DNA from 2 places in the Aeromonas sp. FDAARGOS 1409 genome. Region 2 is predicted to be linked to the other one. Evidence: riboswitches for the same ligand, from Rfam matches in the RefSeq annotation. Region 2 holds a riboswitch; the other holds the start of a gene.
The links. Region 2 has a riboswitch for lysine ahead of lysC (lysine-sensitive aspartokinase 3). Riboswitches for the same ligand answer to the same signal wherever they lie in the genome.
Positions count from the first base shown of each region.

Region 1: it holds a riboswitch for lysine, as region 2 does, so the genes downstream of both, I6L39_RS18000 (Na+/H+ antiporter NhaC family protein) here and lysC (lysine-sensitive aspartokinase 3) in region 2, are expected to answer to the same signal.

Region 1 is NZ_CP077395.1:3,859,764-3,865,018, forward strand. It holds gene I6L39_RS17990 (flavohemoglobin expression-modulating QEGLA motif protein) at 2-1,339, shown strand; gene I6L39_RS17995 (thymidine kinase) at 1,396-1,977, opposite strand; gene I6L39_RS18000 (Na+/H+ antiporter NhaC family protein) at 2,063-3,643, opposite strand; lysine riboswitch at 3,731-3,902, opposite strand; gene I6L39_RS18005 (H-NS family nucleoid-associated regulatory protein) at 4,222-4,626, shown strand; gene I6L39_RS18010 (cob(I)yrinic acid a,c-diamide adenosyltransferase) at 4,700-5,255, opposite strand, start outside.
Region 2 is NZ_CP077395.1:3,025,894-3,031,148, forward strand. It holds gene I6L39_RS14385 (hypothetical protein) at 1-971, shown strand, start outside; gene lysC (lysine-sensitive aspartokinase 3) at 1,132-2,484, opposite strand; lysine riboswitch at 2,571-2,792, opposite strand; gene argA (amino-acid N-acetyltransferase) at 2,899-4,227, opposite strand; gene msrA (peptide-methionine (S)-S-oxide reductase MsrA) at 4,481-5,113, shown strand.

The DNA.
Region 1 (5,255 bases), 830 kb from region 2:
GATGACCATCCAAGAAAAGTATCGCCTGCACCTGAAATCCCTCTCGGATGAACTGCTCGCCCTGCAAAAACCCATCCGCATTCTGGATGCCATCAAGTGGCCCCGCCACCTGCAAGCCGACTTTCTCGCCAGGGGGGGGCAGGCGCTGCCCGCCATCGATGCCGACTTCTATCGCACCCTCCCCCTCGGCTTCGAGCCGCGCAACAAATACCTTGAGCTCAAGGAGCTCAGGGACAGGATCCGCAGGCGGCTCGGCCCCCAGGACGATCTGGGCCGGATCCTGCAAGAGACGGTGGATCAGTACATGGTGGTGATCGAGATGCTGCGCCAGCGCGGGCAGACGGACTTTCAGCGTTACAGCCAGCGGCTCTACGGCTCGGCGAGCGATCACCTGCGCGGTGATCGCAAGACCCTGAAAGAGCTGGGGGCCAGATTGTGCGACATCTTCTCCCTGCCGGGTGCCCGCCATCTGGTGCGCCCCTACCCCAAGGAGTTCGAGGGGGACGCGGCGGTGGCCAGGCTGCAAGGCAAGCTGTCGAACTATTTCAGCGACGGCACCGTGCAGGTCAAGCTCAGCGATGGCATCGTCTCCGATGCCGCCGCCGGGGGGGATTACATCAAGCTGAGCTCCCACGCCCGCTTCTCTGAGCTCGACCTGCAGGTGCTGGAGGTGCACGAGGGCTGGGTCCACGTGGGCACCACCCTGAACGGTCGGCAGCAATCCTATGCCACCTGGCTCGGGGCAGGCTCGCCGCGCATCACCGCCTGTCAGGAGGGGTTGGCCGTGCTTATCGAGACCCTCACCTTCAACTCCTTTCCGGACAGGGCCAAGCGCATCTCGGATCGGGTCATGGCCATCGACATGGCGGAGCGCGGCGCCGACTTCGTCGAGGTGTTTCGCCACTTCGTAGAGAAAGGCACCAGCGAGCACGACGCCTACAAGATCACCCAGCGGGTGTTTCGCGGCGGCATGGTGGCGGGGGGGGCCTGCTTTACCAAGGATCTCTCCTATGTGAAGGGCTATGTGGAGACCGTCAACTTCATCCGCAGCGCCGTGCTGGAGGGGGTCCCCGAGATCCTGCCCATGCTGTTCGTCGGCAAGGTGACCCTGGACGACATCCCGGTGCTCTACCAGCACTATCTGGAGGGGCTCATCGATGCACCGCGCTACCTGCCTCCCATGTTTCGCGATCTCACCGGCCTCTACGTCTGGTTCGGCTTCGCCTCCGGCATGTCGCTCGTCGACATAGGACGGGTGCAGCAACACTTCCGCCAGCTGTTCCACCGCCTGCCGGTGGCCGATCCCATCATCGCCCCCGTCGACATCGAGATCGACTGAGCCCCGGTCAAACAAAAGGGCGCCGGATGGGCGCCCTTTGTGGATGATGGCCAGCCTTACTTGAACGCACGTCCCTCCAGGTAGTGCTTGCGGCAAAGCGACACATAGCGATCGTTGCCGCCAATCTCCACCTGCTCGCCATCGCGCATCACCTGCCCCGCCTCGTTGACGCGAGAGTTCATATGCGCCTTGTTGCCGCACCAGCAGATGCTTTTCAGCTCCTCGAACTTGTCTGCCAGGCAGAGCAGGTGGTAGGAGCCGAGAAAGAGCTCCCCGCGAAAATCGGTCTTGAGGCCGTAGGCGATCACCGGGATGTCCTGCTCGTCCACGATGCGGGCGAGCTGGTAGACCTGCTCGCGGGTCAGGAACTGCGCCTCGTCGACGATGAAGACATCGATGTGCCGCTCGGCGTGGCGGGCCTTGACCATCTCGAACAGATCGCAGCTGTCGCTGAAGACCTCCACCCTCAACTCCAGCCCCACCCTGGCGCTGATCACCCCGACACCGAAGCGATCGTCGATGGCGGGGGTCATGGCCAGCGGAACCATGCCTCGCTCCAGGTAGTTGAAGTGCGCCTGGATGAGCTGGGTCGACTTGCCCGAGTTCATGGTGGCGAATTTGTAGTGCAATGAAGCCATGGTGGAGTTCCGATACGGGAATGATGGGGGGCATGCTAACGAAAGCCCCCGCCAAAACCAAGGGGCCCGAAGGCCCCTTGTTCTCTTATGCGACGGCCAGCGCGCGATGCTGCCGGGTTTTGCGCAGATGGTAACCTGAGAAGACCAGGAACCAGAGCGCACTGACGGTAAAGCCTGCCAGCACGGAGTGCATCAAGCCCATCACCAGATAGCCGAGGGCGGCGCCGAAGGCGATGGCCAGCGCATAGGGCAGCTGGGTCATCACGTGATCGATGTGGTGGCAACCGGCCCCCGTGGCCGAGAGGATGCTGGTGCTGGAGATGGGCGAGCTGTGATCGCCGAACACCGAGCCCGCCAGCACGGCGGCCAGCATGGGCAGCATCAGGCTGAGGTCGCTGGCGGCCGCCATGTCGCCGGCGAGCGGCAGCATGATGCCGAAGGTGCCCCAGCTGGTGCCGGTGGCAAAGGCCATGGCACAGGAGAGGATGAACACCACCGCCGGCAGCACCTCGATGGGCAGGTTGCCGTTGGCCAGGGAAGCCAGGTATTTACCGGTCTCCACGTCGCGCACCACGGCGCCTATGGTCCAGGCAAACAGCAGGATGTTGATGGCGGGCAGCATGGCCATGATCCCCTGAGGCGCGGCCTTCATCCAGTTGCTGGCCCCGAGCTTGAGGCGCATGGCCAAGCCGATGGAGACCACCAGACTGCACAGGGCGCCATAGACCAGGGAGGAGCCGACGTTGGTATTCTCGAACGATCCGAGCACGCTGAACGGCAGCCCTTTGCTCTCCAGCACGCTGGCACCGGAGTCGATCATGAAGTAGACGGTGGCCAGGGTGAGGGTCAGGATCGGCAGCACCATGTCGATCATGCCGCCGTTGCTCTCCTCCGGGCTCTCCATGTCCAGACCGATGGGACGTCCCTTGGACTCATCCCACAGCTTGCCCTCCAGGGCCCACTGCTCATGCTGGCGCATGGGGCCGATGTCGAGCTGGAAGGCGATCACCACCAGCACCATGATCAGGGTGAACACCGCATAGAGGTTCATCGGGATCATCTCGACGAAGGCGGAGATGGGGCTCTGCTCGGTCAGACCGTGGGCCGCCATGATGCCACCCACCAGAGCGATGATGTAGGCGCCCCAGGAGGAGATGGGCATCAGCACGCAGACCGGCGCCGCGGTGGAGTCCAGCAGGTAGGCCAGCTTGGCGCGGGAGATCTGGAAGCGATCGGTGACCGGACGGCAGATGGCCCCCACCGACAGACTGTGGAAGAAGTCGTCGATGAAGAAGGCGAACACCATCATGCCGGTGAGGGTCTTGGCTCCCTTGCGGGTCTTGGCACGGCGCTCGGCCCACTCGGCAAAGGCCCGGGTGGCGCCGGAGACGCTCATCAGGCTGATGAGGCCGCCGAGCAGCAACATGAAGAGGATCATGTTGACGTTGTCGCGGTTGAGCGCACCGTCGACCCAGAAGATCCTGAGCACGGTGTCGAGCATGTAGTGCAGTGACGCGAGGGGGGAAAACTGGTTGAGCAGCAGGCTGCCCGCGACTATGCCCACCCCCAGCGACACCAGGACGCGACGGGTGATGATCGCCAGGGCGACGGCCAGCAAGGGGGGAACGACGGACCAACCGGAGTCGGCGTAATGAATGATGTCCATGATCTCTTTGCACCTAAAGACAACAGGTGGAGATCTACCGAGAGGATCAAAGAAACAAAACCCATGGGGAGGGTATACTCCTCAGCCCCTTCAGGTAGCGCTCCATAGTGGATGACTATGGCAGTCCTGCACCTATTAGATGCAGAACCAGCAACCCGGTATGATGGCCTGGTCACTTCGGCGCCGACTCCTTTCATCGAGCATCACAGGCATCACCCTCCGCTCGGTTACTCATAGGCAGCGCGCCTCTACTTAAAGGTATTCGCGGCACATTTTATCGAGCTACCGGGTGATGGCAAGTTTTTTGATTAAATTTCAAGGCAGGTATGGCACAAGCAAGGCAAATGGTAGTCAAATGGTGCGCCATCGCTCATGTCGACGATATTTTCATCTGGTTGGAACTCATTCGGAAATGAACGCAGACAGATGCAGGAAAATATATCGCCACGAATATTTATCTGACTTAATTTATCAGGCTAATTAATTATTTCGGCAGGCTTGACTTGATGCCGAATCCCCCTATAGATTATCGAAAAAACAATCTCTTCCCCTAATATCTTGCTCGCGTGGTAGCCAATATGAACGAATTTTTGAAAGTACTGTTGAATATCCGTAGCCTGCGGGCGACTTGCCGCGAATTGACTCTGGAACAGCTGGAAGAAGGTTTGGAGAAACTCTCCGCCGTGGTGGCCGAACGTCAGCAGGATGAATCTGCCGAGCGCCAGGCCCGTGAAGAGCATCAAAAGAAAATTGCCGAATACGCCGAAATGCTGAAGGCAGCCGGGATCGATCCCGCTGAATTGGTCAATACCGTTGTCGCCGATGCTCCCAAGGCAAGCAAGGGCAAGCGAGCCCCCCGCCCCGCCAAATATCGCTATCTGGACAATGGTGTGGAAAAAACCTGGACCGGCCAGGGTCGCATGCCCTCCGTCATTGCCAAGGCCGTGGCCGAAGGCAAGTCGGTGGAAGAATTTGCCATCTGATCCCTGACACGCTGTCCCGCCCAATAAAAAACCTCGCTAGGCGAGGTTTTTTATTGCCCGCTCCATGAGCTCCTCAGCGCCTATCCGCCGCCTTGACCCAGAGAATCTCCGGCGTGCCCGAGGAGACCAGCAGGTATCTGGCTACGGTGAAAAACCAGTCACTCAGCCGGTTCAGATAGGGCAACACGGCGGGGTTCACCCGCTCCTCGCGGCTCAGGCCCAGCAGCAGGCGCTCGCAGCGACGGGTCAGGGTTCGCACTACGTGAGCCTGGGCCGCCGCCCGCGAGCCGCTCGGCAGGATGAAATTACGCAGTGCCGGCAACTGGGCACTATAGACATCGATCTGCTGTTCGAGCCTCTGCGTCCAGCGCTCGTTGACCTGCCACAAGGCGGGATTTTGCGCCTCGCTGGAAAAGGCCAACTCGCCCCCCAAATCAAACAGCTCCTGCTGCAACAATATCAATTCGGCCAATAATGCCGTCTCGTCGGCGGGTATTTCGGCCATCAAGAGCCCTATCTGGGAATTCAGCTCATCGATGGCGCCATAGGTTTCCACGCGCCGATCATCTTTAGCCAGAGACGTGCCGTCGGCCAGCCGCGTGAGTCCTTTGTCCCCCTGCCTCGTATAT
Region 2 (5,255 bases):
TCAGGCTGACCGAGGATCACCCGGCGGTGATCAGGGCCTATGGCCACGGACTCACCGCCGAGGTGTTTCATCTCAAGGTGGAGGGCCATCACTGGTGCCTGAAACGGTGCCGGCAGGACTCCCTGGTGGCCAATGTGGACGGCAAGACCGCCTTTCTCACCGAGCTGGAGCGCCGCCGGGAGATCGAGTCCCTGCGGGAATTGCACCCCACCATCCTCTCCAACGTGGTCTGTACCAGCTTCGGCTCAGCCCGGGCCGGGGTGCTGGTCTCCCCCTGGCTGCGGGGCGAGCCGGTGCGCGAGCTCTGCAAGCGCAACCTGGCGCAGATGCTGGCGGTGGAGGCCGAGCTGGCACGCTGGGGCTGGTTTGACTGGGATCCGAGCCCGGGCAATCTGCTGGATGACGGCCAGCAGATCTCGGTGTTCGACTTTGGCTACATGTGGCCCTTCGATCCCCTGTACGAATTCAACTCCAATGGCCTCACCGACCCCGGCTTCCACGTGCCGGAGCGGCTCGAGACCCGCACCCTCTCCGGGCTTTGGCTGGATGTGGCCGACCCCCTGCCGCTGTTTCGCCACTGGCGCGAGCTCTGCCTCGCCTGGGCGAAGGGGGAGCTGCAATACTTGTCGCGGGAGGGGGCGAGCGCCCCCGTGCTGGCCCGCATGCAGGGGCTGGTGGGGGAGTGGAGTGCGGCGCTGGCAAGCGACGAGGCGCTGGCGGCCAACTGGTGGCGCGACATGTACCGCAGCCACCGGCTCGACATCCAGGACGATCTCAGCGGCAAGAGCTGCGGCCCGCTCACCCTGCGCCGCCTCGACTGGCTGGAGCTGGCGGTGCGGGATCACTTCCCGGCGCTTGCCGAGAACCTGGAGCACGATGAGGCCGGGCTCGGTCAGGCCGGTCTGTTGCAGCGGCTGGGGGGGCTGCGCGAGCAGATCCGGGCCAACCTGCTGCCGCCCGCGCGATCCTAGGGCATACCTGCACGACAAGAGGGGCGCCGCGGCGCCCCTCTTTGTTGTCGGTCTCGTGGTGGCTCCAGAGAGGGAGGATGGATGTCCCTCAAGCCCCTGCTCCCGCGAGGGAAGCAGGGGGGCCCGCCAGGTTTTGTACTGGCCAGGAGAAGAGCGTTGCTCAGTCGAGCAGCTCCCGGTGCAGGCAGTTGACGATGTGGCCCGCCTCGTCCTCTTTCACCAGGAAGCAGAGATTGTGGGCGCTGGCGCCGTAGCAGATCATCCGGATGTTGTGCTCGCGGATGGCGTCGAACACCTGGCTGCCCACCCCGGCCGCCTCGCTCATGCGGTTGCCGATGAGGGCCACCAGGGCGAAGCCGGTCTCCACCTCCACCTTGCACAGCTGGCCGAGCTCCGCCAGCACCTTGTCATTGAGGATGGGTTCGCCGTTGCTCTGGCTGCCGGTGTGATCCAGGGTCAGCGACACGCTCACCTCGGAGGTGGTGATGAGATCCACCGAGATGCGGTGGCGGGCCAGGATGCCGAACACCTCGGCCAGGAAGCCGTAGGCGTGGAACATGTTGAGGCTGTGCAGAGTGACCAGCACTTGGTTGCGGCGCAGGGCCACGGCCCGGAACAGGGGATTGGTGCTGGTGCTGGCGCGGATCCAGGTGCCGCCGGCGGCCGGATCCCTGGCGGAGCCGACGAACACCGGGATGTCCTGGCGCAGGGCCGGTTGCAGGGTGGCCGGGTGCAGCACCTTGGCGCCGAAGGTGGCCATCTCCGCCGCCTCCACGAAGCTGATCTCGGGGATGGGGCGGGCCCGGGTGACCAGGCGCGGATCCGTGGTGTAGATGCCGGGGACGTCGGTCCAGATCTCTATGCTGCCTGCGTCCAGCGCCTCGGCGAGCAGGGCCGCGCTGTAGTCGGAGCCGCCGCGGCCGAGGGTGGTGGTACGGCCGTCGCCATCGGCGCCGATGAAGCCCTGGGTGATGACGAGGTGGTCACCCAGCAGGGGGCCCAGCGTGGCTTGGCAGAGGGCGCGGGTCGCCGCGAGATCCACGGTGGCCTTGCCAAAGCGGCTGTCGGTGCGCAGCAGCTGGCGCGCATCCTGCCACTGGGCCTTGACGCCGCGCTGGTGCAGCAGCTCGGTGAACAGCCGGGTGGACATCAGCTCGCCGCAGGCGATGAGCCTGTCCGCAAGCTCGGCGTCGGTGTGCTGACAGGCCTGGCGCGCCATGGTGCGGATGTCGCCGAGCTGGGCGTGAATGAGGGCGCTCACGTCGCTCGGGTTGCCGAGCGCGGTCAGGATGGCCTGCTGGATCCCGGTCAGCTTGTCGAGCAGGGTGTCCTGCCCGGCTTCGTCCAGTTCGCCCTGGGCCAGGCTCACCAGCAGGTTGGTGACGCCGGCGCTGGCGCTCAGCACCACCACCCGGGTCGCCGGATTGGCCAGCACCACGTCGGCGCAGTGGTTCATGGCCGCGGCATCGGCGACGCTGGTTCCGCCAAACTTGGCGACGTTGATGAGGTTCATTGCATACTCCTGTCTCAAGGTGAAAATCCGGTTTCATCGGGCAAAAGAGAGGAGGAGGCAAAAAATGGCAGGAAAACGTGAGGATCCCGGCCAGAAGCACTCCACCCGTGGTGCCCATCCCGCAAGGATCCTGCTGGATGCCTGTGGGATGCACACGACCGATGACAACCCGGGGGATTCAGCCCCCGCAGCCGACGTGGCGGTGTCCAGTCACTCGCCTCGTCTCGGCGCTGCTCCCCCTGACCCAAGTTCGCAGGACGCTGGTGTCCTCCCTTGGGCTGCCTGGGCAGCGCTCCTCTTCTGGTGCCACCCTGGGGTGGCGTGCATGTACAAATACCCTGCACTGGATTGCACTGTCAATCGAGTTTGTAAAAAAGTACACAATTGACGGCAACCAGACACAAGATCAACAAGTTACGAAATGGTCTTGGACAAAACCTTGGAGCGGCGCTGCCAGTTGTAGAGGCGCTGGCGCGCCACCGGCAGATCCTCCACCTCCAGGGGATCGAAGCCCCGCTCCCGGAACCAGTGGATGGAGCGGGTGGTGAGCACGAACAGGCGGCGGATGCCGAGCCGCTTGGCCCGCTCGGCCACCTTGGCGATCAGGGTGTCGCCCCGGTTGGAGTTGCGGTACTCCGGGTGAATGGCGACGCAGGCCATCTCGGCCATCGCCTCCTCCATAAAGCAGTAGAGGGCGGCGCAGCCGATGATGAGGCCGTCGCGCTCTATGATGGTGAACTTGTCTATCTCCATCTCCAGCTGCTCCCGGGAGCGGCGCACCAGTATGCCTTCCTCCTCCAGGGGGCGGATGAGATCCAGGATGCCGCCGATGTCCTCTATGGTGGCGGCCCGCGCCCGCTCGGCGCTTTCGCGCACTATCTGGGTGCCGAGGCCCTCGCGGCTGAACAGCTCCTGCAGCATGGCGCCGTCATCCTGATAGCTCACCAGGTGGGAGCGGGGCACGCCACCCCGGCAGGAGGCGATGGCCGCGCGCAGGTAGCGGGCGGTGCCGGACATCTCTTCCCCCGCCTGCTCCAGCTCCGCCAGCAGCTCCTCGGCCTGCTCGGGGAAGAGCTCGGAGATGGCCTCTCCGTGTCTGTCCATGACCCCCTGGGTGCTGCTGAAGCAGATGAGCTTGTCCGCTTTCAGATCCACCGCCACCCGGCGGGCTACCTCTTCCGAGCTCAGGTTGAAGCTCTCGCCGGTGACCGAGCAGCCGATGGGGGAGATGAGCACCAGGCCGTGCTGATCCAGCTGGCGGGTGATCCCCTCCACGTCGATGCGCCGTACCCGGCCGCTGTGGCAAAAATCGATGCCGTCGTCGACCCCCAGCGGTTGGGCGGTGACGAAGTTGCCGCTCACCACGCTGATGCGCGCCCCCTGCATGGGGGTGTTGGCCAGCCCCATGGAGAGCTGGGCCGTGATGTCGTATTGCAGACCGCCGCACACCTGCTTGATGATGGCGAAGCTCTGGTCGTCGGTGACCCGGACCCGCCTGTGGTACTGGGCCTGGATGCCGGCGCGGGCCAGGGCCTCGTCATTTTGCGGCCGCGAGCCGAACACCAGCACCAGGCGAATGCCGAGGGTCTGCAGCAGGGCGATGTCGCTGACGATGTTGGCAAAGTTGGGGTGGCAGATGGCTTCCCCGCCGATCATCAGGACGAAGGTGGCACCCCGATGCACGTTGACATAGGGGGTGGACTGCCGAAAGGCATGGACCAGGCTGGGTTCGCGTTCACGCACGTGTTTCATTCCATAAAAAAGCAGCAATTCGCTCAATATATGAAAATTAATTCACAAATCAAGACTAAATATTGCATTGGTGTTTTTTTGCCGTGATTTTGACCAGGGGGAGGGAGAGGGGCCGCGAGGCGCACCGGAGGGCGGCCCCCGCCGCGGGAGGCCGCCCTCGGTTGATCCGGGCTAGGAACCTGTTATCTTCGGTGTTCCTTTTCGTCAGCCGCATCGCGCGGGGTTTTATACAAGGACAGGGTATATGGAGCAGATTATTTCACCGGCAGAGGCCCTGCCGGGACGGCGGGAAGCGCTGGAGATTGGCCAGCAGCACGCGGTAAACGGTCATCCGACCCAGGGGCCCTGGCCCGAGGGGATGGAGCTGGCCTGGTTTGGCATGGGGTGTTTCTGGGGCGTCGAGCGGCTGTTCTGGCAGCAGCCCGGGGTCTATTCCACCGCCGCTGGCTATCAGGGGGGGCTGACCCCCAACCCCACCTACAAGGAGGTGTGCAGCGGGCTGACCGGCCACGCCGAGACGGTGCAGGTGGTGTTCGATCCCAGGGTCATCGGCTATGGGGATCTCATCAAGCTGTTCTGGGAACACCATGATCCGGCCCAGGGGATGCGCCAGGGCGGCGACATCGGCACCCAGTACCGCTCGGTGATCTTCTATGCCGACGAGAGCCAGGAGGCCATCGCCCAGCAGAGCCTGGCCGCCTACCAGCAGGCCATGACGGCGAGCGGTGACGGGCGCACCATCACCACCCGCATCCTGCCGCTGGCGCCCTTCTACTACGCCGAGGATTATCACCAGCAGTATCTGGAGAAGAACCCGGAAGGCTATTGCGGCCTGGGGGGCATAGGCGTCTGCCTGCCCCCCAGCCTCAATCGCTGAGGCGTCGTCGTGCAACACGGGGCCAGCGGGCCCCGTGTCACATTTTTGAAAGAAGGGTGAAATAAATATCGAGAAAATACCGTCTGGCGGGGAACTAAACTGAACCAGGGCTGACCAACAGGTTAGCTACCATGGATGGAAG